One region of the Pseudarthrobacter sp. 1C304 genome, then DNA from elsewhere that is predicted to be linked to it. Evidence: riboswitches for the same ligand, from Rfam matches in the RefSeq annotation. Region 1 holds a riboswitch; each other region holds the start of a gene.

Evidence for each region. Region 1 has a riboswitch for thiamine pyrophosphate ahead of ACTWQD_RS09070 (bifunctional hydroxymethylpyrimidine kinase/phosphomethylpyrimidine kinase). Riboswitches for the same ligand answer to the same signal wherever they lie in the genome.
Region 2: it holds a riboswitch for thiamine pyrophosphate, as region 1 does, so the genes downstream of both, ACTWQD_RS15950 (ECF transporter S component) here and ACTWQD_RS09070 (bifunctional hydroxymethylpyrimidine kinase/phosphomethylpyrimidine kinase) in region 1, are expected to answer to the same signal.
Region 3: it holds a riboswitch for thiamine pyrophosphate, as region 1 does, so the genes downstream of both, ACTWQD_RS04920 (FAD-dependent oxidoreductase) here and ACTWQD_RS09070 (bifunctional hydroxymethylpyrimidine kinase/phosphomethylpyrimidine kinase) in region 1, are expected to answer to the same signal.

Annotation. Positions count from the first base shown of each region.
Region 1 covers NZ_JBQQCH010000003.1:330,004-336,928, forward strand. The annotation lists gene obgE (GTPase ObgE) at 1-698, opposite strand, end outside; gene rpmA (50S ribosomal protein L27) at 816-1,079, opposite strand; gene rplU (50S ribosomal protein L21) at 1,141-1,449, opposite strand; gene ACTWQD_RS09070 (bifunctional hydroxymethylpyrimidine kinase/phosphomethylpyrimidine kinase) at 1,803-3,425, opposite strand; TPP riboswitch at 3,418-3,515, opposite strand; gene ACTWQD_RS09075 (Rne/Rng family ribonuclease) at 3,622-6,918, opposite strand.
Region 2 covers NZ_JBQQCH010000009.1:150,490-157,414, forward strand. The annotation lists gene ACTWQD_RS15945 (ABC transporter ATP-binding protein) at 1-1,558, opposite strand, end outside; gene ACTWQD_RS15950 (ECF transporter S component) at 1,558-2,199, opposite strand; TPP riboswitch at 2,265-2,408, opposite strand; gene ACTWQD_RS15955 (heme-degrading domain-containing protein) at 2,604-3,158, shown strand; gene ACTWQD_RS15960 (DUF4235 domain-containing protein) at 3,199-3,462, shown strand; gene mnhG (monovalent cation/H(+) antiporter subunit G) at 3,526-3,942, opposite strand; gene ACTWQD_RS15970 (monovalent cation/H+ antiporter complex subunit F) at 3,932-4,210, opposite strand; gene ACTWQD_RS15975 (Na+/H+ antiporter subunit E) at 4,207-4,752, opposite strand; gene ACTWQD_RS15980 (Na+/H+ antiporter subunit D) at 4,749-6,380, opposite strand; gene ACTWQD_RS15985 (Na(+)/H(+) antiporter subunit C) at 6,377-6,925, opposite strand, start outside.
Region 3 covers NZ_JBQQCH010000002.1:194,120-201,044, reverse strand. The annotation lists gene ACTWQD_RS04945 (DNA-methyltransferase) at 1-200, opposite strand, end outside; gene ACTWQD_RS04940 (DEAD/DEAH box helicase) at 209-1,987, opposite strand; gene ACTWQD_RS04935 (RNB domain-containing ribonuclease) at 2,289-3,836, opposite strand; gene ACTWQD_RS04930 (ferritin-like fold-containing protein) at 3,878-4,549, shown strand; gene thiE (thiamine phosphate synthase) at 4,606-5,319, opposite strand; TPP riboswitch at 5,346-5,474, shown strand; gene ACTWQD_RS04920 (FAD-dependent oxidoreductase) at 5,468-6,904, shown strand; gene thiS (sulfur carrier protein ThiS) at 6,901-6,925, shown strand, end outside.

The sequences.
Region 1 (6,925 bases):
TGGCGCAGGAAGTTGTGGCCCAGGCCCTTGCCTTCGCTGGCACCTTCGATGAGGCCGGGGACATCGGCAATGGTGAAGCGGACGTCGCCGGCCTGGACGACGCCCAGGTTGGGAATGAGGGTGGTGAAGGGGTAATCGGCGATCTTCGGCCGGGCGGCGGACATCGCGGCGATGAGGCTGGATTTGCCGGCGGACGGGAACCCGACCAGGGCGATGTCGGCGATGGACTTCAGTTCCAGGACGATGTCGCTGGACTCGCCCTCGATGCCGAGCAGGGCGAAGCCCGGGGCGCGGCGCTTCTGCGAGGAGAGTGCGGCGTTGCCGAGGCCGCCGATGCCGCCGGCCGCGGCGACGTATTCGGCGCCTTCGCCCACGAGGTCGGCGAGGACCTCGCCGGACTTGGTCTTCACCACGGTGCCCTCGGGCACGGGCAGGATCAGGGTTTCGCCGTTCTTGCCGCCGCGCCAGTCGCCCATGCCGGGGCCGCCGTTGGTGGCGTGCCGGTGCGGGGCGTGGTGGTAGTCCAGGAGCGTGGTGGTCTGCGGGTCCACGCGCAGGATGACGTCGCCGCCGTTGCCGCCGTTGCCGCCGTCGGGGCCGCCGAGGGGCTTGAACTTCTCACGGTGGACGGAGACACAACCGTGGCCGCCGGTACCGCCGGATACGTGCAGTACTACCCGGTCTACAAAGCTGGCCACGTGGATCTCCTCAGTGCTGTTCCTTAGGTCCCCACAGGGGCCCAAGATGATTGTAAGGCTGTTAAAACACCGGTGGAGCGGACCTAATGGCCCGCCCCACCGACTTAAGACTTGGTATTACTCTGCGGCTGCAGCAGCCACGATGTTCACGACGCGGCGTCCGCGGCGGGTGCCGAATTCGACAGCGCCCGGGGTCAGCGCGAACAGGGTGTCGTCGCCGCCGCGGCCTACGCCGGCGCCCGGGTGGAAGTGGGTGCCACGCTGGCGGACGATGATCTCGCCTGCGGAAACTACCTGGCCGCCGAAGCGCTTGACGCCGAGGTACTGGGCGTTCGAGTCACGACCGTTGCGAGTGGAGCTCGCGCCTTTTTTATGTGCCATTTGGAAATGCCTGCCTTAAAATTCTGGGGAATCTGCTGAAAACCTGAACAGTAACGGTGAGTTACTTGATACCGGTGATCTTGACCTTGGTCAATTCCTGACGGTGACCCTGGCGCTTCTTGTAACCGGTCTTGTTCTTGAACTTCTGGATGACGATCTTGGGACCGCGGAGGTCCTCAAGGATCTCAGCCGTAACCTTTACCTTGGCCAGGTCCGAAGCTGCAGACGTGACCTTGTCACCGTCTACCAGGAGCAGTGCGGGCAGCTCAAAGGTGCTGCCGGCTCCACCGGGGACGCGGTTCAGGGTAACGAAGTCTCCAACAGAAACCTTCTCTTGGCGGCCGCCTGCGCGGACAATCGCGTACACCACTGGGGAACTCACTTCTCTCGACGTTTATTACTAGATTTGCGTGCGGAACCTGGGGCCAAAGTGTTTGGTCCGGCTCACGCTGTGCCTCTACGCCGGTGGATTCCCCGGGGGAACCCATGAGCTATCCCGGAGACAATCACATCCGGAGTCGGATGGAGCGTCCTCAAGGTCATAACCCAAGTGTTGGCGTAAGCACCGAAGATCTAGACTACGCTAATTTTGCCTTCGGCCGCAAATGAGGCTGGCTCCGGAGTGAGGTACGTGATAGGCGCCACCCTGCATGGACAGGGCGTGCCGCAACGACTTCCGGAACCGCGCCCACCTATCGTACAGGCTGCCCCGGGCGTGCGCCGTCAGGCGTGCAGCCTCGGCGCGTCGAAGAAGTCCACCTCGTAGCGGCAGGACTGCCGGAAGGCCAGGGCCATGGCGTCCCGTTCCCCCGCCGACGCCGCCCGGGCCGCGGCGTCGGCATAGGCCACGGCCTGGCGGGTGGCGGCGGCGAACTCCTCGTCGGCATAGGTGCGCAGCCACGCCGCATACGGGTGCGCCTCCGAGGCTCCCGCGGCGGCGAACCGGGCGTGGAGAGACTGGCCCACCTCGGCATAAAGCCAGAAGCACGGCAGCACGGCAGCCACCAGGACCGCGTAGCTGCCCGAGGCCGAGGCGGCCAGCAGGTGGTCGACATAGGACTTGGTGGCCGGGCCCGGTGTGGCTCCGGGCGCCCGTCCGTCCAGCCAGGACCGGTGCAGCTCCGATTCCACTTCCAGGCAGTTCTGCGCTGAGCGGGCCCAGAACAGCTGCTCGGCCTCGGTGGGTGCCATCGCGGCGGCCCGGGCCAGCACCCGCGAATAGCTGTTGAGGTACAGGGCGTCCTGGGCGAGGTAGTAGGTAAACTCCTTCTCCCGCAGAGTCCCGTCGGCGAGGTCCCTGATGAAGTCCAGGCCGTAGATCGCGTCAAGGTCACCGCTGGCCGATGCCCGGAGCGCGGCGGCGAACTCGCCCGCCGCCGGGCCGCGGGCGGCGGCAGCAGCGCCGTGGTCCCGGGTGTGTGGCTGCACGTGGTGGAAGTGGTGGACCGGGCCGTTGCCGGTTCCGACGTCGAGCTCCCCGGCCGTGCGCAACGCCTCCTGCAGCCACGGCTTGACCACACGGAGTGCGGCCTCCCAGTCCCCGGCCGCCGGGAGTATGTTCCCGGACTGGAGGATGCCCGCAGCCTGGACGGTGGCCAGGGCCGAGGACAGCGAGCACCCGGTGCCGTGGCTGTTGCGGGTGGGCACCCGCTCCCCCGGCACCACCACAACGTCCTGGGCCAGGAGCCCGGCGGTATTGACCAGCGCGTCGGGGCACCCGCCGCCGGGGCCGGCCTCGCCGGCCTCTCCGGAGTCGTCGGAGTCGAGGTGGCCGCCCTTCACCAGGACCGTGGTCCCCGTTCGGGCGGCGAGCCGCTTGCCCTGCTCCAGCGCAGCGGTCCAGTCCCGGGCGGCAGGTTCACCGAGCAGGACCGCCAGCTCGGCGAGGTTGGGCGTGACCAGGTCCGCGTACGGCAGCAGGGCGTGCAGCGCTGCCTCGGCGGACTCCTCCAGCAGCCGGTCGCCGCTGGTGGCCACCATAACTGGATCCACAACGACGACGGCGGGGCGCGCCTTCTCCAGCCAGCTGCGGACGGCGTCAATCACCGCGGCATCCCCGAGCATGCCGATTTTGACGGCGTCGACGGTGATGTCGTCGCTGATGGCGTCGAGCTGGGCGGTCAGGAAGGCTGCCGGCGGGGTATGGACGGCCGTGACGCCGCGGGTGTTCTGCGCGGTCAGGGCGGTGATGGCCGCCATGCCGTAACCGCCGTGCGCGGCAATGCTCTTCAAATCGGCTTGGATGCCCGCGCCGCCGGAGGGGTCTGAGCCGGCGATGGACAGCACCCGCGGGATCGGGGCCGCCGCCCGGGCAGGGAAAATGGGCAGGAAAGAGGAAGTGGTCACAGCGAGACATCCCTTCGCCGGTGCTAACCGGACAGGTTCAACGGGTCTGGATCTCAGCCGGCTCGATGCGCGGCACCCCGTGTCAGGGTCCCAGCCTAGCCGCAACCCTTAACGAAGGAGCGGGCACGGTCCGGACTTTTGCGTAGTGCTACGCGTCCGGACCGCGCCCGCGGCCTTGCTGCTTCTCTGTTGCGGGCTACAGCTCCGAGGCCGGGACCCCGACGCCCAGGATGATGGGCTCGCTGGCGGCGGGCTTGGCCGCCGGCGCCGTGGCGGCCGGAGCCTTGGCCTCGTGCACCGAACCGGCAGCGGCCTGCCGGGTTTCCTGGCGCTGCTCCACCGAGGTCTCGTTCGCTGCTCCCTGGGCGCGGCTGGCGCTCCGGTTGCGGCGGCCGCGGCGCGACGTGCCGGCCGCCGGCTCCTGGACCGGACGTTCCGAGGTGCGTTCCTGGGCGGGACGTTCCTCGGCGCGTTCCGGCGCGGCGGGCGCCTGGGGCGCCGCTTCCGCTGCCGCGGGCTCTTCGGCTGCGGGCTCCGATACCGCAGCTTCCGAAGCTGCGGACTCCGAAGCTGCCGGGGCCGCCTCGGCTGCACCCAGGTGCGCGAACGCCTCGGTGAGCAGGTCCAGGGTCAAGGCAGGCGCGGTGGCCTCGTCCGCGTGCTCCACGAACGGCAGGGCCACCTGCTCGCCGCCGAAGGTCAGCACCGCGGCGGGGCGTCCGGCGGCTTCCTCTGCTGCGGCCAGCTCCACGGCGGCTTCCACAGCGGCTTCCCGGGTCCGGGCATCGGCGCCGGTGGCGCCCTCCCCGTCGTGCAGGTGCGCGGCGTGCGCTGCTGCGGCGATGTTCGCCAGGGCGACGCGGGTGGCCTCGGCCTTGGCGTGGCGCTCTGCCTCGGTGGGCTCGGCGTGGACGGCGGCGGGGGCGGACTGGGGCTCCGTGCCCTGGCCTCCCCTGCCGCGGCGGCGGCTCTTGCGTTCGGTCCGGGCAGCCGGCTGCTGCTGCTGCTCGGTCCGAGGCACGTGGTGCTCGGCGGCAACGACGTTGGCACGGCGGTGTTCCACGGGCTCGTCGTGCGTGACGATGCCGCGGCCGGCGCAGGCTTCGCACTGTTCGCCGAAGACTTCCAGCAGGCCGGTGCCCATCCGCTTGCGCGTCATCTGGACGAGGCCCAGCGACGTCACCTCAGCCACCTGGTGCTTGGTCCGGTCCCGGCCCAGGCACTCCACCATGCGGCGCAGCACCAGGTCGCGGTTCGATTCGAGCACCATGTCGATGAAGTCGATCACAATGATGCCGCCGATGTCGCGGAGCCGGAGCTGCCGGACAACTTCCTCGGCCGCTTCCAGGTTGTTCTTGGTGACCGTCTCCTCGAGGTTGCCGCCGCTGCCGGTGAACTTGCCCGTATTGACGTCCACCACGGTCATGGCTTCGGTGCGGTCGATCACCAGGGACCCGCCGGAGGGCAGGAAGACCTTGCGGTCCAGCGCCTTGTGGATCTGCTCGTCGATGCGCCACGCCGAGAAGATGTCCGTGTCCTTGGTCCACTTCTCCAGCCGGCCCACCAGGTCCGGCGCCACGTAGGTGACGTACGCCTCGATGGTGTCCCAAGCTTCCTCGCCGGAAACGATCAGCTTGGAGAAGTCCTCGTTGAAGACGTCACGGACCACCTTGATGGTCAGATCGGGTTCGCCGTAGAGCAGTTCCGGGGCAAGGATCTTGGTGGACGTCGACTGGCCCTCGATGCCTTCCCACTGGGCACGTAGCCGGTTGATGTCGTGCGTCAGCTCTTCCTCGGACGCGCCCTCGGCGGCGGTGCGGACGATCACGCCGGCGTCCTCCGGCAGGCGGTCCTTCAGGATCCGCTTGAGGCGGTTGCGTTCGACGTCGGGCAGCTTGCGGGAGATGCCGGTCATGGAACCACCGGGCACGTACACGAGGTAGCGGCCGGGCAGCGAGATCTGGCTGGTCAGGCGGGCGCCCTTGTGGCCCACCGGGTCCTTGGTGACCTGGACCAGCACGGAGTCGCCGGACTTCAGCGCGTTCTCGATCCGGCGCTGCTTGCCCTCAAGGTTGACGGAGTCCCAGTTGACCTCGCCGGCGTAGAGCACGGCGTTGCGGCCGCGTCCGATGTCGACGAAGGCCGCTTCCATGGACGGCAGCACGTTCTGGACCTTGCCCAGGTACACGTTGCCGATCAGGGAGTCCTGCTGGGTCTTCGAGACGAAGTGCTCGGCCAGGACGCCGTCCTCCAGGACGCCGATCTGGATTCTGTCGTCGCGCTGGCGGACGATCATCTGTCGGTCGACAGACTCGCGCCGGGCCAGGAACTCGGCCTCGGTGATCACTGTGCGGCGGCGGCCGGTGTCGCGGGATTCGCGCCGGCGCTGCTTCTTCGCCTCGAGCCGGGTGGAGCCCTTGAGGGAGGTGACGCGGTTGTTGACGGGCGCCTCGGCGGCTGCCCGGGGTGCACGGACGCGGGTCACCGTGTTGGGCGGATCGTTATCGTCCCCACCGGTGAGTTCCAGGTCCTGGTCGCCGCGGCGGCGGCGACGGCGGCGGCGCGAGGTCACGCCGTCGTCCAGTGTCCCCTCGGACACCTCGTCGGATTCGTCGCCGCTGTCCTCGGCGTCCGTCTCGGATTCGGATTCGCCGCCGGCGCGGCCGCTGCGTCCGCGGCGTCCCCGGCTGCGGCGGCGGCGGCGGTTGCCGGCGTCGTCGTCGGACTCGGATTCAGTCTCGTCGTCCTCGACTTCCGCCACGGCGGCGGGCGCCGGGCGCACGACGGCGGTCAGGTCGGGGGCCTGGAAGATCATTGAGGTGACCGCGCCGGGCTCCATAAAGAGCGAGGGGGCCGCAGCCGGCGTCTCCTCTGCTGTGACGGGTTCTGCCACGGACGCGGCGGGGGCCTCTGCTGCAACGGGTTCTGCCACGGGCGCGACGGCGGCAGGCGCGGCAGCGGCAGGCGCGGTGGTTTCCGCAGTCTGGGCTTCCGTGGCCTGGGCTTCCGTGGCCTGGGTTTCCACATTGTCCGCAGCGGGCTCAACCACGGGCGCGGCGGCTTTGGCGCGGCTGGCGCGGCGGCGGACCGGCTTCTCCACCGGGGCGGCTGCAGCCACCTCGGCGGCATCCGTGCCGGCTGCCGTGTCCCCGGCGGGCTGGGAGGCGGCCGCGTCATCAGTTGCGGCGTCAGCAGCGAAGGCAGGCAGGGTTTCGGCCGGTTCGGCCACCTTGCGGGCGCGGGAGCGGCGGGCGGGCGCTTTGGCCTTGGCTTCCGGGGCGGGAGCAGCCTCGCCGGCTTCCTCGGGCGCCTGGTCGAGCTGCACGGGAGCAGCTGCCACCGGCTCTGCTTCCTCGGCGGGGGTCCCCGCCTTGGGCAGGGGCTTGCGGCGGGTCCGGAGCGGGCGCTTCGGCGGGGTGATTACAGCCGCTTCGTCTGTTTCAGCGGGGACAACATTGTTCTCGGTATCCGTTGCTACCTGGTCATTATCCATATGTGGC
Region 2 (6,925 bases), on a different contig from region 1:
CGAGGACTTCGCTGAATTCCGCGTCGTGGGTCACCGAGACGACGGCGGTGCCGCTGTCGAGGAGTTCGGAAAGGAAGGAGGCCAGCTCGGCCCAGGTGTTGGCGTCCTGGCCGAAGGTGGGCTCGTCGAGGACCAGCACCTGGGGGTGGGCGGCGAGGACGGTGGCCACGGACAGCCTCCGCTTTTCGCCGCCGGAGAGTGTGTAGGGGTTGGCGTCCACCAGCTCCGTCAGCCGGAGCCGCTCCAGGAGCTCGTCCACGCGGTCCCCGCCGCGGCCTAGGTGCTTGGGGCCGAACATCAGCTCATCAAGCACCCGTCCGGTGACGAACTGGTGCTCGGGTTCCTGGAAGACGGTGCCGATCCGGGAGATCAGCTGCTGGGCCTTCCACCGGTACGGGTCGATTCCGGCGCCGGCGCTGAGGTCATAGGTGGCGGACACCGTGCCGGAGACCGGTGCCAGCAGGCCGGCGAGGGTCAGGGCGAACGTGGATTTCCCCGACCCGTTGGGGCCCGTGATGGTCAGCGCCTCGCCGGCGCGGACCTGGGCCGCGATGCCGGACTGCACGGGTTCCGGCGGAACGGGGCGGAATCCCCCGCGGAGCCCCGCGCGCCGCGGCCTCTCCCGCGAGACGGCAAGGTCCTCCGCGGCGAGCAGCAGCTGCCCGGCCGGGCCGGCGCTGTCCGGGCCCGCGGACAGCACAGTGCGCGCCCGGGTGGGCGGCACGTAGCCGGGCACCCAGACGCCGGCGGCAGTGAGCATGTCCCGTGCCTGTGCCAGCACCTGGTCGGGCGGGCCGTCGATCAGCACCGCGGAATCCGTGGCCGATCCCGGCCGCAGCACCACGATCCGGTCCACGAGGTCCTTCCAGACCGAGACCCGGTGCTCCACCACCACCAGGGTGGCCCCGGTCTTGTCCAGGGTCCGGCCCACAGCGTCCCGCACGTCCAGGACCCCGGCGGGGTCCAGGTTCGCGGTGGGCTCGTCGAGCAGGATGAGCCCGGGGCGCATCGCGAGGATGCCCGCCAGCGCCAGCCGCTGCTTCTGGCCCCCGGAGAGGGCCGACGTCGGGTGGTCCAGCGGCAGCCGGCCCAGCCCGACGTCGTCGAGCGCTTCCGCCACGCGGGGCCAGATCTCAGCCGGGGGCACGGACAGGTTCTCCGCGCCGAAGGCCACGTCGTCACCCAGGCGTGAGAGCACCACCTGGGTTTCCGGATCCTGCTGCATCAGGCCGGCCCTGCCGCGCCGGGCCCGCGGCGCGGCACCGTCGATCAGCAGGCTGCCGGTCTCGTCCGCGTCCTCGGCAGTGCTCCCGGCAGCCGGGTCACCGCCGCCATCACCTGAGGAGCTGTCGCCCAGAACCCCGGCCAGGGCGTGCAACAGCGTGGACTTGCCGGCGCCCGAAGGCCCCAGGAGCAGCACACGCTCCCCGGCCCGGATGTCCAGGTCGAGTCCGCTGATGGCGGGGCGGGTCCTGCCGGCATGCCGCCAGCCCCAGCCCCGCGCGGTGATCGAGGCCGGGCGGACCCCGCTGCCGGCGGACGTGCTGTGTGCTGTCATCAGGAGAAGACGGGCTCCGTGGCCGCCTTGCGGGAGGCGAAGGAACTCAGCACCCCGGTGCGTGCCAGGCCGCGGGTGGCCAGCCAGGACAGCCCGCCGGCGATCACGGCCCCGGAGATTGCGGTGAAAATGATGTAGGCCAGCTTGTCGCCGCCGGCGTACGCAATGTTCCAGCCCCACGGCATGAACGAATCGTTGAGGCCGCAGAACAGCCCGGCGCCGGCGCCGGCCAGCAGGGACACCGGCAGGTTGAACTTCCGGTAGGCGAACGCGGCAAACACCAGTTCGGCGCCGAGACCCTGCAGGATGCCGGATATAAGCACCGTGGTGCCGTACTGCGAGCCCATGATCAGCTCGCCGGTGGCGGCGACGGCTTCGCAGAACAGGGCGGCGCCCGGCTTGCGGATGATGAGCATGCCCAGCACCGCCGGGATCATCCAGCCGCCGGCGTACAGCCCGGTGAGCGGCGGATAGAACGCGTTGACGGGGGCGGACACCAGGTTGGCGCCCTGGGACCAGGCCCAGAAGATCACGCCGCCGGCCACCGCGATCAACGCGGCCACCACAATGTCCACTACGCGCCAGTTGTAGCTGCGCCGGGAGCGCGCCTGTTGCGCGGCTGCAGCAGATGTTTCAGTCATTTCGTCCTCCTGAGGAACAGGAGGGGAGAGTGTCCCGGGTCCGCGGCTTCCGCCGCTGCTCCGGGCACTCTGAGAACTCGACTCCCTTGCGCCGGTACTAACCGGATCAGGTTCGAGGGTCTGCGGCTGTCCGCACTCTCAGCGCCCACCTGTGGTGACCCCGGATTGCTCCGGTGATGCCCGACGGCGGCGCTCCCCTGTCGTATTGAAAATTGCCCTTGTGGGCGTGGCCAGTTTACACCCGGGGCGCGCAGATATCCGGGGCCGCCTGTCACAATGCGCGTATCTTCTCCTCCGGTGACCCGGGGCAGGCTGCTTGGTAGAGTCGGCAGGGCACGGGACCAACGGATGCCGCCCCGGGCGGACTGTCCTCCGCCCGGTGCCCCAAACGGAAGCTGGACGCCTTGACCATTCCTCCAGAGCCTTTCCCCGGCTTCGACCCGGACTCCGCCGAACCCCAGCCGCACGGATCCCTGGCGGCGCTGATCGGCCGCATCCTGGCGGAAATGGACCAACTGCAGTTCGGCTCGTTCAGCAAGGACGACGCCCTGGACCTGGGGCTCCGCCTGGTTGAACTCGGCAGGCAGCGCTCCCACCCGATTGCGATCGACATCACCAAGGGAGAGCAGGTGCTGTTCCACGCGGCGCTGGCCGGCGCCACCCCGGACAATGAGCGCTGGATCAAGGCCAAGCAGCGCACCGCCGTCCGGTATGAGGTCCCGTCCCTGCTGGTGGGGCTCCGCGCCCGGGCCGCCGGTCGCAGGATCGAGGACAACGGCTGGTTCGACGAGACGGAGTTCGCCGCGCACGGCGGCGCGTTCCCCATCTACGTCCGCGGCACCGGGATGGTGGCCACCGTGACGGTATCGGGCCTGCCGCAGAAAGCCGACCACGACCTGGTGGTCGAGGCCTTGTCCGAACTCCTCGGTGTTGCTGGACCGGCGGGCGGGGACCGCTAGGCTAGGGGAAGCCCTGTCCCCTCCCCAAGGAGTCCGAAGAATGAACATTTTCATCAAGCTGCTCGGCACCGGCGTCAGCCTGCTCGCCGGCTTCGCCGGCACCAAACTGGTTGACACCGTCTGGGAGAAGACCACGGGCAGCAAGCCGCCCAAGGGCACCGACGACGACGTCCCCACCACGCTGCGCCACGCACTGACCTTCGCCCTGATCTCCGCCTCGGTCAGCGCCGTCATCCAGGTGCTCGCCAACCGCGGCACCCAGCGCGCGATCACCCGGTTCGCCAAAACCCAGGACCTGGTTTAAAGCGCCTGGTCTAAGGCACCGTCCAAGGCACCTCCGGCGCACCCCGTCTAGTCCTTCGCACGCCTAGTCCTTTGCGCGTGCCGCCGGGCCGTCGTCGTCGGTGAAGCCCCGCGTGCCGGCCGCCTGCTGCACCACGGCCTCCAGTTCGTCGGTGCTGAGCAGCTCCGGGTGCAGGTGCTTGGTGCGGTAGCCGGCGCGGCCCACCATGTGCGCCGACACGGGTACCGTCAGCAGCTGGAAGATCCAGGCCACCACCAGCACCGGCCACACCCACCAGGTCCGCATCTGGAGTCCCAGCGCGGCCAGCAGCAGGAACAGCCCCAGCACCTGGGGCTTGGTGGCCGCATGCATCCGGGTCATCAGGTCGGGAAAACGCAGCAGCCCCAGCGCGGCGGCGAGGGACATCAGCGAGCCCACGACGAGGAAGACGGCCGAGACGGCGTCGATCACGGTGTCAACGGTGAAGGTCTCAGGATTCACGGGGCTGCTCCCTTCGGTCGGCGACGAACCGCGCCACCGTTACGGAGCCGACAAAGCCGATGAGGGACACCGCCACCAGGAGCATGAGGTTGTTCAGGTGCCGGTTGACGGCCATGTCGATGCACAGCGCGGCTCCCACGATCGCCAGCAGCACGTCCGCGGCGAGCACCCGGTCCAGCAGCGAAGGTCCCCGCGCGATCCGGATGATCGCCCCTCCGGCGGCCAGGGACAGTACGACGGCGGTTACGGTCAGGACAAGCTCCATCATGGCACCAGCTCCTGGTTGAGCGCGGAAAGTTCGGCTTTGGTGCCCATGATCCGGATCAGCCCGGCCTCCGTGGCGCGGACGTCCCGGCGCAGCTGCGCGGCGTCCTCTGCGTTGCGGACGTTGATGCCGTGGACGTACAGCGTGGACGTGGAGCGGTCCACCTCCACCACCAGCGACCCCGGGATCAGTGCGGTCACGTGCCCCGTGGCGGTCACCAGCAGGTCGGAGTGGCTCCGCAGCGGGACCGCGACGACGGCGCTGATGACCTTGGGCCCTTTGGCCGCGGCCAGGTACAGGACCTGGAAACTCGCCACCACCACCTTGCCCAGGAAGTGCGCGGCGAAGGTGGCGGCGTGCAGCACGTTGAAGCGGCCGCCGAGTTCCACCGGGGGCAGGTAGAACAGCCGGGCCACCAGCACTGCGATCAGGGCGCCGAAGAGCAGATTGCCGGGGCTGAAGTCCTGCCACAGCGCGCCCCAGACCACAACGAGCCAGACCAGGAGCGGGAGTTCCTGGCGCAGGGAGATCCTTTTCCGGTTCATCGGCGTTCCTGCCCGCTGGCCGGCTGGTCAGGGCCCGGCCCGGGCTGGGACAGCACCGGGACGGGCACTTCCTCGCCCAGGACGGCCTGGATGTAGGGTGCCCGGTCCAGCATCTCGACGGCGGACCGGTCCGCCACCCGGAACAACGGCCCGGCGAAGACGGTCAGCGCGACGCCGAAAATGACCAGTCCCAGCGTGGAACCCACCATGGTCCGCGGGAGCAGGGTGACGGACTTCCCGGCCCGCTCACCCGTGGCGGAATCCGCAGGATCCGCCAGCAGCACCGGGTCGGGGTGCTCGGCGTCCTCGGGCTTGCGCCAGAAGGCGCGGTTCCAGACTCTCGCGATGGCCAGCAGCGTCAGCAGGCTGGTCAGCACGCCGCCGATCACCAGGGCGTAGGCCAGCGGGGTGCCGAGCTGGACGCCGGCCTGCAGCAGGCCCAGCTTGCCCAGGAAACCGGAGAACGGCGGGATCCCGGCCAGGTTCATGGCGGGGACGAAGAACAGTACTGCCAGCAGCGGGGACAGCTTGGCGAGGCCGGCCACGCGGTCCATCGAGGAGCTGCCGCCGCGGCGTTCGATCAGGCCCGTCACAAGGAACAGGCTGGTCTGGATAGTGATGTGGTGGGCGACGTAGAACACGGCGGCGCCCAGCCCGGCCACGGAGGACATCGCAAGGCCGAACACCATGTAGCCGATGTGGCTGACCAGCGTGAAGGACAGGAGTCGCTTGATGTCGCTTTGCGCCAGCGCGCCGAGGATCCCCACCACCATGGTCAGCAGCGCCGCGACCATCAGCGGCGTGTTGAAGGTGTCCCCCGGGAAGAGCAGTGTTTCGGTCCGCACCATGGCGTACACGCCCACCTTGGTCAGCAGGCCGGCGAACACGGCGGTCACCGGGGCGGGCGCCGTCGGGTAGGAGTCCGGCAGCCAGAAGGACAGCGGGAACACGGCGGCTTTGATCGCAAACGCCACCAGCAGCAAGACGTGCAGCAGGTTCCGGGTGCCCGGGTCCAGCTCGGCGAGCTTGAGGGCGAGGTCGGCCATGTTGATGGTTCCGGTGGCCCCGTAGACCATGGCGATCGCGATCAGGAACAGCACGGAGGAGACCACGGAGACCACCACGTAGGTCACCCCGGCCCGGATCCGCGGGCCCGTCCCGCCCAGGGTCATCAGCACGTAGCTTGCGGTCAGGAGGATCTCGAAGCCCACGTAGAGGTTGAACAGGTCCCCGGAGAGGAAGGCGTTGGACACCCCGGCCACCAGAATCAGGTAGGTGGGGTGGAAGATCGAGACGGGGGCGTCCTGGTCGCCGTCGGCCATGCCCTGCCCGGTGGCGTAGATCAGCACTGCGAGGCTGACGGAGGAGGAGACCACCAGCATCAGCGAGGAGAACTGGTCCACCACCATCACGATGCCCCAGGGCGGGAGCCAGCCGCCGATGTTGACCGCCGAGGTGCCGCCGTCCCAGACGGAGGCCAGCAGCCAGCACTCAAGCAGCAGGGTCAGGGACAGGACCGCGATGCTCACGGTCCGCTGGGCCCGCGACTGCCGGACCAGGAGGAACGTCAGCGCGGCGCCGAGGATGGGAAGGACGACGGCGAGCGGGGCGAAACTGGCAATGTTCATCGTCCGCCTCCTTCCTGGCTGGGGGGCGGTGGAACGTTGAGGGAACCTGGCTGCTCTTCCGAGGCGGTCTCATCGGCTTCCAGTTTGCGGTCGCCCACCTTGACGGTGGCGCCGGAGGCATGGCCGGCCCCGTCCCGGGAATCGGAGATCCCCTCGCCGTCCGTGCCGAGCATGGTCAGCGGGAATTCGGATGTTTCGACCGGGATGACGGAGTCGTCCTCGGCGTCGAAGCTGGGGGTCTTGGCGACGCGGCGGTCCTCGGCGTCGTCCTGGATCTCGTCCTGGCGGGCCAGGACCCAGGTGCGGTAGATGATGCCGAGCATAAACGCCGTGACCGCGAAGGAGATCACGATCGAGGTGAGAATGAGAGCCTGCGGCAGCGGATCGTTGTAGTCACCGGGTGCGGTGTCCTTGTTGTAGAGCGGCGCCAGGCCGGCGTAGCCGCCGGTGGCGAGGAGCAGCAGGTTGGTGGCGTTGGCCAGCAGCATCAGCCCCAGCAGGACCCGGGTCAGGCTGCGTTCAAGGATCAGGTAGATGCCGCAGGC
Region 3 (6,925 bases), on a different contig from region 1:
TTGAACCCGACCCGGTCACCGACGCCGCCGGCGTTGAGCACCATTCTGGTTTCCTGGCGCTTCTGGACGCGGCCGGTGTTGAAGGGCGGGTCCACGTATATCAGTGTGAAGGCGCCGTCCGGCAGCGTCGGGAGGTACTCCGCGTTGTCAGCGTGTACCACCAGATTGCTGCCGTCCGGCGCCCAGACGGTCTCAGCCATGCAGGGGCTTAGGCCTCGGTGCTGTTTGCCGGAGCCCCGGCCTGCGCCTCGCCGGCCACCACTTCGCCGTTGCGGCGGCGGGTGCGGGTGCGGCGGCGGGCGCGGGTGGCGCGGTCAACCTCGGTCGGCGCGCTCGCGGCGGACCGGGCCGGAGCCTCGGCGGCGGGGCCGGTGGCGGCTTCCGCCTCGGCCGGACGGCGACGGCGGTCGCCGGAGCGCGCGCTGTCCTTGCTGCCGCCGCTGCGGCGGGATTCACGGCCGCCGTCGCGGGTTGCGCCGCCCCGCGAGTTAGCGTCCCGCGAGCCGCTGTCCCGTGAGCCGCTGTCCCGTGAGCCGCTGCGGCTTCCGTCGCGGCCGCTATCGCGTCCGCCAGTGCGGCTGCTGTCGCGGCCGCCGGTGTTCTTCTTGCCGGTCTCGCCCAGGTCCTCAAGGACCTCGGCGTCGACGCCGGCCAGGACGCGCTTGTCGCGCGGCAGACGGCCCTTGGTGCCTGCGGGGATGTCGAGGTCCTCGAAGAGGTGCGGTGAGGAGGAGTAGGTTTCCACCGGTTCGGGGACGCTCAGGCCCAGGGCCTTGTTGATCAGGCCCCAGCGGGGCATGTCGTCCCAGTCGACGAAGGTGACGGCGGTGCCCTTGTTGCCGGCGCGGCCGGTGCGGCCGACGCGGTGCAGGTAGATCTTCTCGTCCTCAACGCACTGGTAGTTGATGACGTGCGTGACGTCGTCGACGTCGATGCCGCGGGCGGCGACGTCGGTGGCCACGAGGACGTCCACCTTGTTGTTGCGGAAGGCGCGGAGGGCCTGCTCGCGGGCGCCCTGGCCGAGGTCGCCGTGGATGGCGGCGGCGGCAAAGCCGCGGTCCACGAGTTCCTCGGCAACCTTTGCGGCTGTGCGCTTGGTCTTGGTGAAGATGATGGTGCGGCCGCGGCCGCGGGCCTGCAGGATGCGGGCGACGACCTCCACCTTGTCCATGCTGTGGGCACGGTAGATGAGCTGGCGGATGTCGCGCTTGGTGAGGCCCTCGTCATCCGGGTCGGCGGCGCGGATGTGGGTGGGCTGGGTCATGTAGCGCCGGGCCATGGCGATGACCGGGCCGGGCATGGTGGCGGAGAACAGCAGCGTCTGGCGGACGGGCGGCGTGCCGGCGATGAGGGTCTCGACGTCGGGCAGGAACCCCAGGTCCAGCATTTCGTCGGCCTCGTCCAGGATGACCATCTTGACGTTCTTCAGCACCAGGTGCTTCTGCTTGTAGAGGTCGATCAGGCGGCCGGGCGTGCCGACAACCACCTCGACGCCCTGCTGCAGCGCCTCGATCTGGGGCTCGTAGGCGCGGCCGCCATAGATGGTGGTGATGCGGGCGTTGCGCTTGCGGGCGGCGTTCTGCAAATCGCTGGCAACCTGGACGGCCAGCTCGCGGGTGGGCACGATCACCAGGGCCTGCGGGGCGCCCGGGGCGGGGAGCTTTTCGTATCCGGTGTCGTCCCGGCCGATCACGCGCTGCAGTGCCGGAATGCCGAAGCCGAGGGTCTTGCCCGTGCCGGTCTTCGCCTGGCCGATGATGTCGTGGCCGCCCAGGGCGACGGGCAGGGTCATGGCCTGGATCGGGAAGGGGTGGGTGATGCCGGCGTCCGCGAGGGACTCCACAATGTCCGCGCGGACGTTGTAGTCGGCGAAGGTCTTCTCGGCGATCTCGTGCGGCTTTTCGTCCGAGATGATGGTCTCTTCCGGCTCGATCGATTCCGTTCCGGATTCGTCGGTCAGAAGCTGGTGCGTGTGCAATTCACTCAACTGGGAGTTTCCTTATTCATTTTGGGCTGCGCTGCTTGCTCAACGGGGCCGGCCAAGTGGCCGTTCCGGAGCACGCTCGGGCGCGCAGGCAAATCCAGTGGAAGCCGATCGCGGGCTATCTAAATGCTGGCACTGGGGACCAGCGGGTCTGACTCAAGATCGCGTAGGGGCGGGCTTGTTGAATTCGAAAATCAAGGAAATCAACGACCGGGCATCCATATCTACCCTTCCAGTCTAGCCGTATGCGGCAAGGATCCCCGACTGCCGCAGGCGGCGGCGCGCGGGAAACACCATCCGGGGCCTAACCCACCAGCTCCAGCCGGACCTCCCGGGTGGCGATGTCGGCGGACACAATCCGCACCCGGACCTGGGTTCCGGGCTCCAGTTCCCCGGGGCAGCGGGCCGTCACCGCAGGCTCGGCGATCTGCACGATCCCGGAGGGGCCGTTGCCGTTGCCGGGTTTGGTGCTGCCGCCGTTCCCGTTCCTGCCGTTGGCGCCCTTCCCGTCGGCGCTTTTCCCGTCGCCGTTCTTCCCGTCGGCGCTTTTCCCGTTCCGGGCGTTCTTGGAACCGGAAATGACGACGGCGTCGAACTCCTGGCCAATGTGGTTGACCAGCAGCGCCGCCTCCACGGTATCCAGGGAGAGGCGTTCCAGCTTCGCGGCCAGCTGGTCCGAGGCCGCCATAATCGAGGGCAGGGAGGGCAGGGCCTCCCGGGCCCACGCCGGAACGGCCGTGCCGTTGCTGAGTGCCTCGCAGATCACCAGCACAAAGCGGTCCACCAGCCGGCGCAGCGGGGCCGTGGAATGGGCGTATGCGGCGCCGATGGCGGCCTGGACGGCGGCCTCCGGAACCGTTCCGTCGAACGGTGTGTAGCCTGCGCCGCGGAACAGCATGCCGGCCGAGTGCACGATCGCAAGCTGCTGCGGGTCGGTGGGGTCGAGGGTGCGCAGGTACTCCCCGTAGCTGACTTCGCCGTCCCAGGGTTTGCCCAGGGCGTGCGTCTGGCGGTGGAAGTGCGCCAGCGAGGCGGCGTCCGGGGCCGGCATGGTGCGCAGGATGCCGACTTTGCCGGCCAGCATGATTCCGGCGGCCGCCATCCCCGTCATCAGCGAAATCTGCGCGTTCCAGTCCTCGACCGGCAGGGCCGGGGCAGCGACAATCCGGTAGCCGCCGTCGGGCAGCTGCTCGATTTCCTGTTCCGGCATGTTCAGGCTGGCGCCCCCTCGGAGCCGCTCCAGCTCAACCCGCTTCATCCCGACTTCCCGAAGCAGTTGCAGCACCGGCGCGGCGGTGCCGGCGTCAAGGTCCGCCTGCACCCCGGCGTAGCTGAGCTTCGCCCGGCTGCGGACCGTGGCCCGGCGGACCTGCACCGCAGCGACCTCGGCGTCGGCATCCAGTTCGAACTCCCACACAAACGCGGCACACGGCTGGCCGGCCAGCAGGCTGCCGGCTTCTTCGCTGATGACTTCAGGGTGCAGCGGGATCCGGCCGTCCGGGGTGTAAATGGTTTGGCCGCGGCGGCGGGTCTCGGCGTCGAGGGCCCCGCCGGGGGCCACGAAGGAGGGGACGTCGGCGATCGCGTAGAAGACCTTGTAGCCCTCGCCGGAGCGGTCGATGAAGAGGGCCTGGTCCAGGTCGGTGGAGGACGCCGGATCGATGGTGACGAACTCGATATGGGTGAAATCCAGCTCCGGCAGCCGGTGGTTGGCCACGGCCTCTTTAGCCTCCCGCAGCACATCCTCGGGAAACGGCCCCGGCAGCTCAAGCGTTGTCCGGAGCGCGCCCAGCGCCTCCGCCAGCTGGTTTTTTTGCCGGTGGACGCTCGGGGTCAGGCGATGATGGGACACGAAAATCAGATTAGCTCCATTTGCGCCATTAGTCTTGGAAGATGACCACCTCCCAGGCTGATCCCGCCCGCTACAACAGCTTCCTGAAGGATCTGCTGGGCGTGATGGCCTATGGCGAACTGTCCGCCTTCGAACGGCTCTCCTCCGATGCCCGGTATTCGCCGTCCCTGCACGACCGCGCAGTGCTGGGCCGGTTGGCGGTGATTGAATTCCAGCACTACGAACTGGTGAGCGCCCGGCTCGACGCCATAGGACTCGATGCGGAGGCCGCCATGGTGCCGTTCCAGCCGTCCGTGGACCACTTCCACGAACGCACCCGCCCCGCGGACTGGTACGAATCCCTGATGAAGGCCTACGTGATCGACACGGTCTCCGCCGACTTCTACCGCGCCATTTCGCGGCACGTCGACGCCGAGACCCGGGCGCTGGTGGAGCACATCCAGGCCGACGAGGAGGCCACGGCCGTACTCCGGGAGCGGCTCAAGGCGGCCCTTGCCGATGACCCGCGGCTGGCGTCACGGTTGGCGCTGTGGGCCAGGCGCCTGCTCGGTGAGGCCCTGACCCAGGCCCAGCGGGTGAGCGTCGAGCACGGGTTTGTCGGCGGCCTGGCCGGCGCCGATGAGGACAGCGCCGCGGAGCTGTCCCGCGTGCTCATGGCGGAGCTGGCGGCCAACCACTCCCGCCGGATGACGCAGCTGGGCCTGACCGGCTGAGCCGGCCCGGCTGGCCTGACGGGCCGCGCCTGGCGTGCTGAGGCGGGCGGCGTGGGTCAGTTCGCTGCGGCGTCGAGGGCTTCGAGCAGCGCTCCGGCGGCTGCCGCGGGATCATCGGCCTCGGTGATGGCGCGGACCACCACAATCCGGCGCGCACCCGCCAGCACCACCTGCTCCACGTTTCCGAGGTCGATGCCGCCAATGGCGAACCACGGCACGGTGTTGTTTGACGCTGCAGTGCTGTCCGCCGCTGCAGTGCTGTCCGATGCTGCGCGCAGAGTCGCGTCCGCGGCGTACTGCACCAGCTCCAGCCCGACGGCGGCGCGTCCCGGCTTGGTGGGTGTGGCCCACACGGGACCCACACAGAAGTAGTCCAGCCTGTTGCCGGCGGCCGCGGACGCGATGGCGGCATCCACCTGCTCCGGGGTGTGGGTGGAGAGCCCGATCCGGGTGTCCCCGCCCAGGAATTCCCTGGCCGCTCCGACGGGGAGGTCCTTCTGCCCGATGTGGAACACCGGGGCCCCGGAAAGCGACGCGAGGTCCGCCCGGTCATTGACGGACCAGAGCCGGCCGTGGCGCTGCGCCGCCTGGTTCAGGATGTCCAGGAGCTCCAGCTCCTCGGTTGCCTCCAGCGACTTGTCGCGCAGCTGGATGATGTCCACACCGCCGGCAAAGGCCGCGTCCACAAAGTCCGCGAAGTCGCCGCGCTCCTGCCGGGCATCGGTGCAAAGGTACAGGCGGGCAGCGGTGGGGAGGGCATCCTGGCTCATGGCCCCAGCCTAGTTCCTCTACACTGGGCGCATACCGCGGGAGCCCGCCGCCGCACGCCCCTGGTGTCCGGAGCGGCAGGCTGAGAGGGCGTCAGAGCCGACCGCTTGACCTGATCCGGTTAGTACCGGCGTAGGGAAGGAATACCCCATGGGCACCACACCCGTCCCGGGCCCGGCCGCGGCCAGAGATGCTCCGCCGACTGCAGGGGCCGCTGATGACGCCGAAGCCCGGAAATGTTACGACGTCGCCGTGATCGGCGGCGGCGTGGTGGGGCACGGGATCGCGTGGGCAGCGCGGCGCTCAGGCCGGACGGTTGCCCTGATCGACGACGCCCCGGGCAGCGGCGCCAGCTGGGCAGCCGCCGGCATGCTGGCCCCCGTCAGTGAACTGCACTACCAGGAGGAAGCCCTCCTTGAGCTGATGCTGGAGTCCTCCCGCCTCTGGCCGGACTTCGCCGCCGGACTGGAGGGAACCGGACTGGAGGAAGTTGAACTGAAGCGCAGCGCCGGGGGAGCGGGGAACAGCACCGGCTACCTCACGACGCCGACCCTCGCCGTGGGGGCCGACGCCGCCGACCGCCGGGCGCTCGCGGACCTGCGCACCGTGCAGCGGGCCTCCGGGCTGGCGGTGGAGCCGCTGACCGTCCGGGAAGCCCGCGTCCGTGAACCCCTGTTGAGCCCCGGCATCTCCTGCGCCTTCGACATCCCCGCCGACCATCAGGTGGACCCCCGCCGGCTGCTCGCCCGGCTCCGGGAGCTCCTTGCCGCGGACAGCCGGCACCGGATGGTTCCCCGGCGCGCGTCCGGGCTGTTCTGGGAGGACGGGAAGGTCGCTGGGGCGACCCTCGCCGGCGGGGGCACCGTCCTGGCTGCCGAAACCATCGTCGCCAACGGCCTGGGCGCCGGCGCGCTTGAGGGCCTGCCCTGCGGTCTCCGCCTGCCGCTCCGGCCGGTCCACGGCGACATTCTCCGGCTCCGGGTGCCGGAAAAGCTGCGGCCGCTGCTGACCTCCACCGTGCGGGGACTGGTCCGCGGGGTGCCCGTCTACATCGTGCCCCGGCAGGACGGCACGGTGGTCATCGGAGCAACGCAGCGGGAGGACGCCCTCGGCGAAAACGTGCAGGCGCCAGCGCCCGGCCACGCGGCGGACGGCCCTCCGGCCGGTTCAGCTGTGTCCGCCGGCGGGGTGTACCAGCTGCTGCGGGACGCCCAGCAGCTGGTCCCCGCCGTCGCCGAACTGGAGCTGCTGGAAGCCACCGCCAGGGCACGCCCCGGCACCCCGGACAATGCGCCGCTGCTGGGCCGGGTGGCGGAGCGGGGCGGGACGGGGGACATTGCCGGGCTGGTCATTGCCACCGGCTTCTTCCGGCACGGCGTCCTGCTGACGCCCGCGGCCGGCGAGATCTGCCGGCAGCTGCTGGACGGCACCGAGGACCCCCGGTGGTACCGCTTCCGGCCGGACAGGTTCGCCGCCGGCACGCTTGCCGCTGACGGCAGGCCCCTCGGCGTCCCGGCCGGCGCCACGCGGGACCCAGCATCCACCAGCACACACTCCACCCCCGAGCACAGCAAGGACACGGCATGAACATCACACTCAACGGAACCG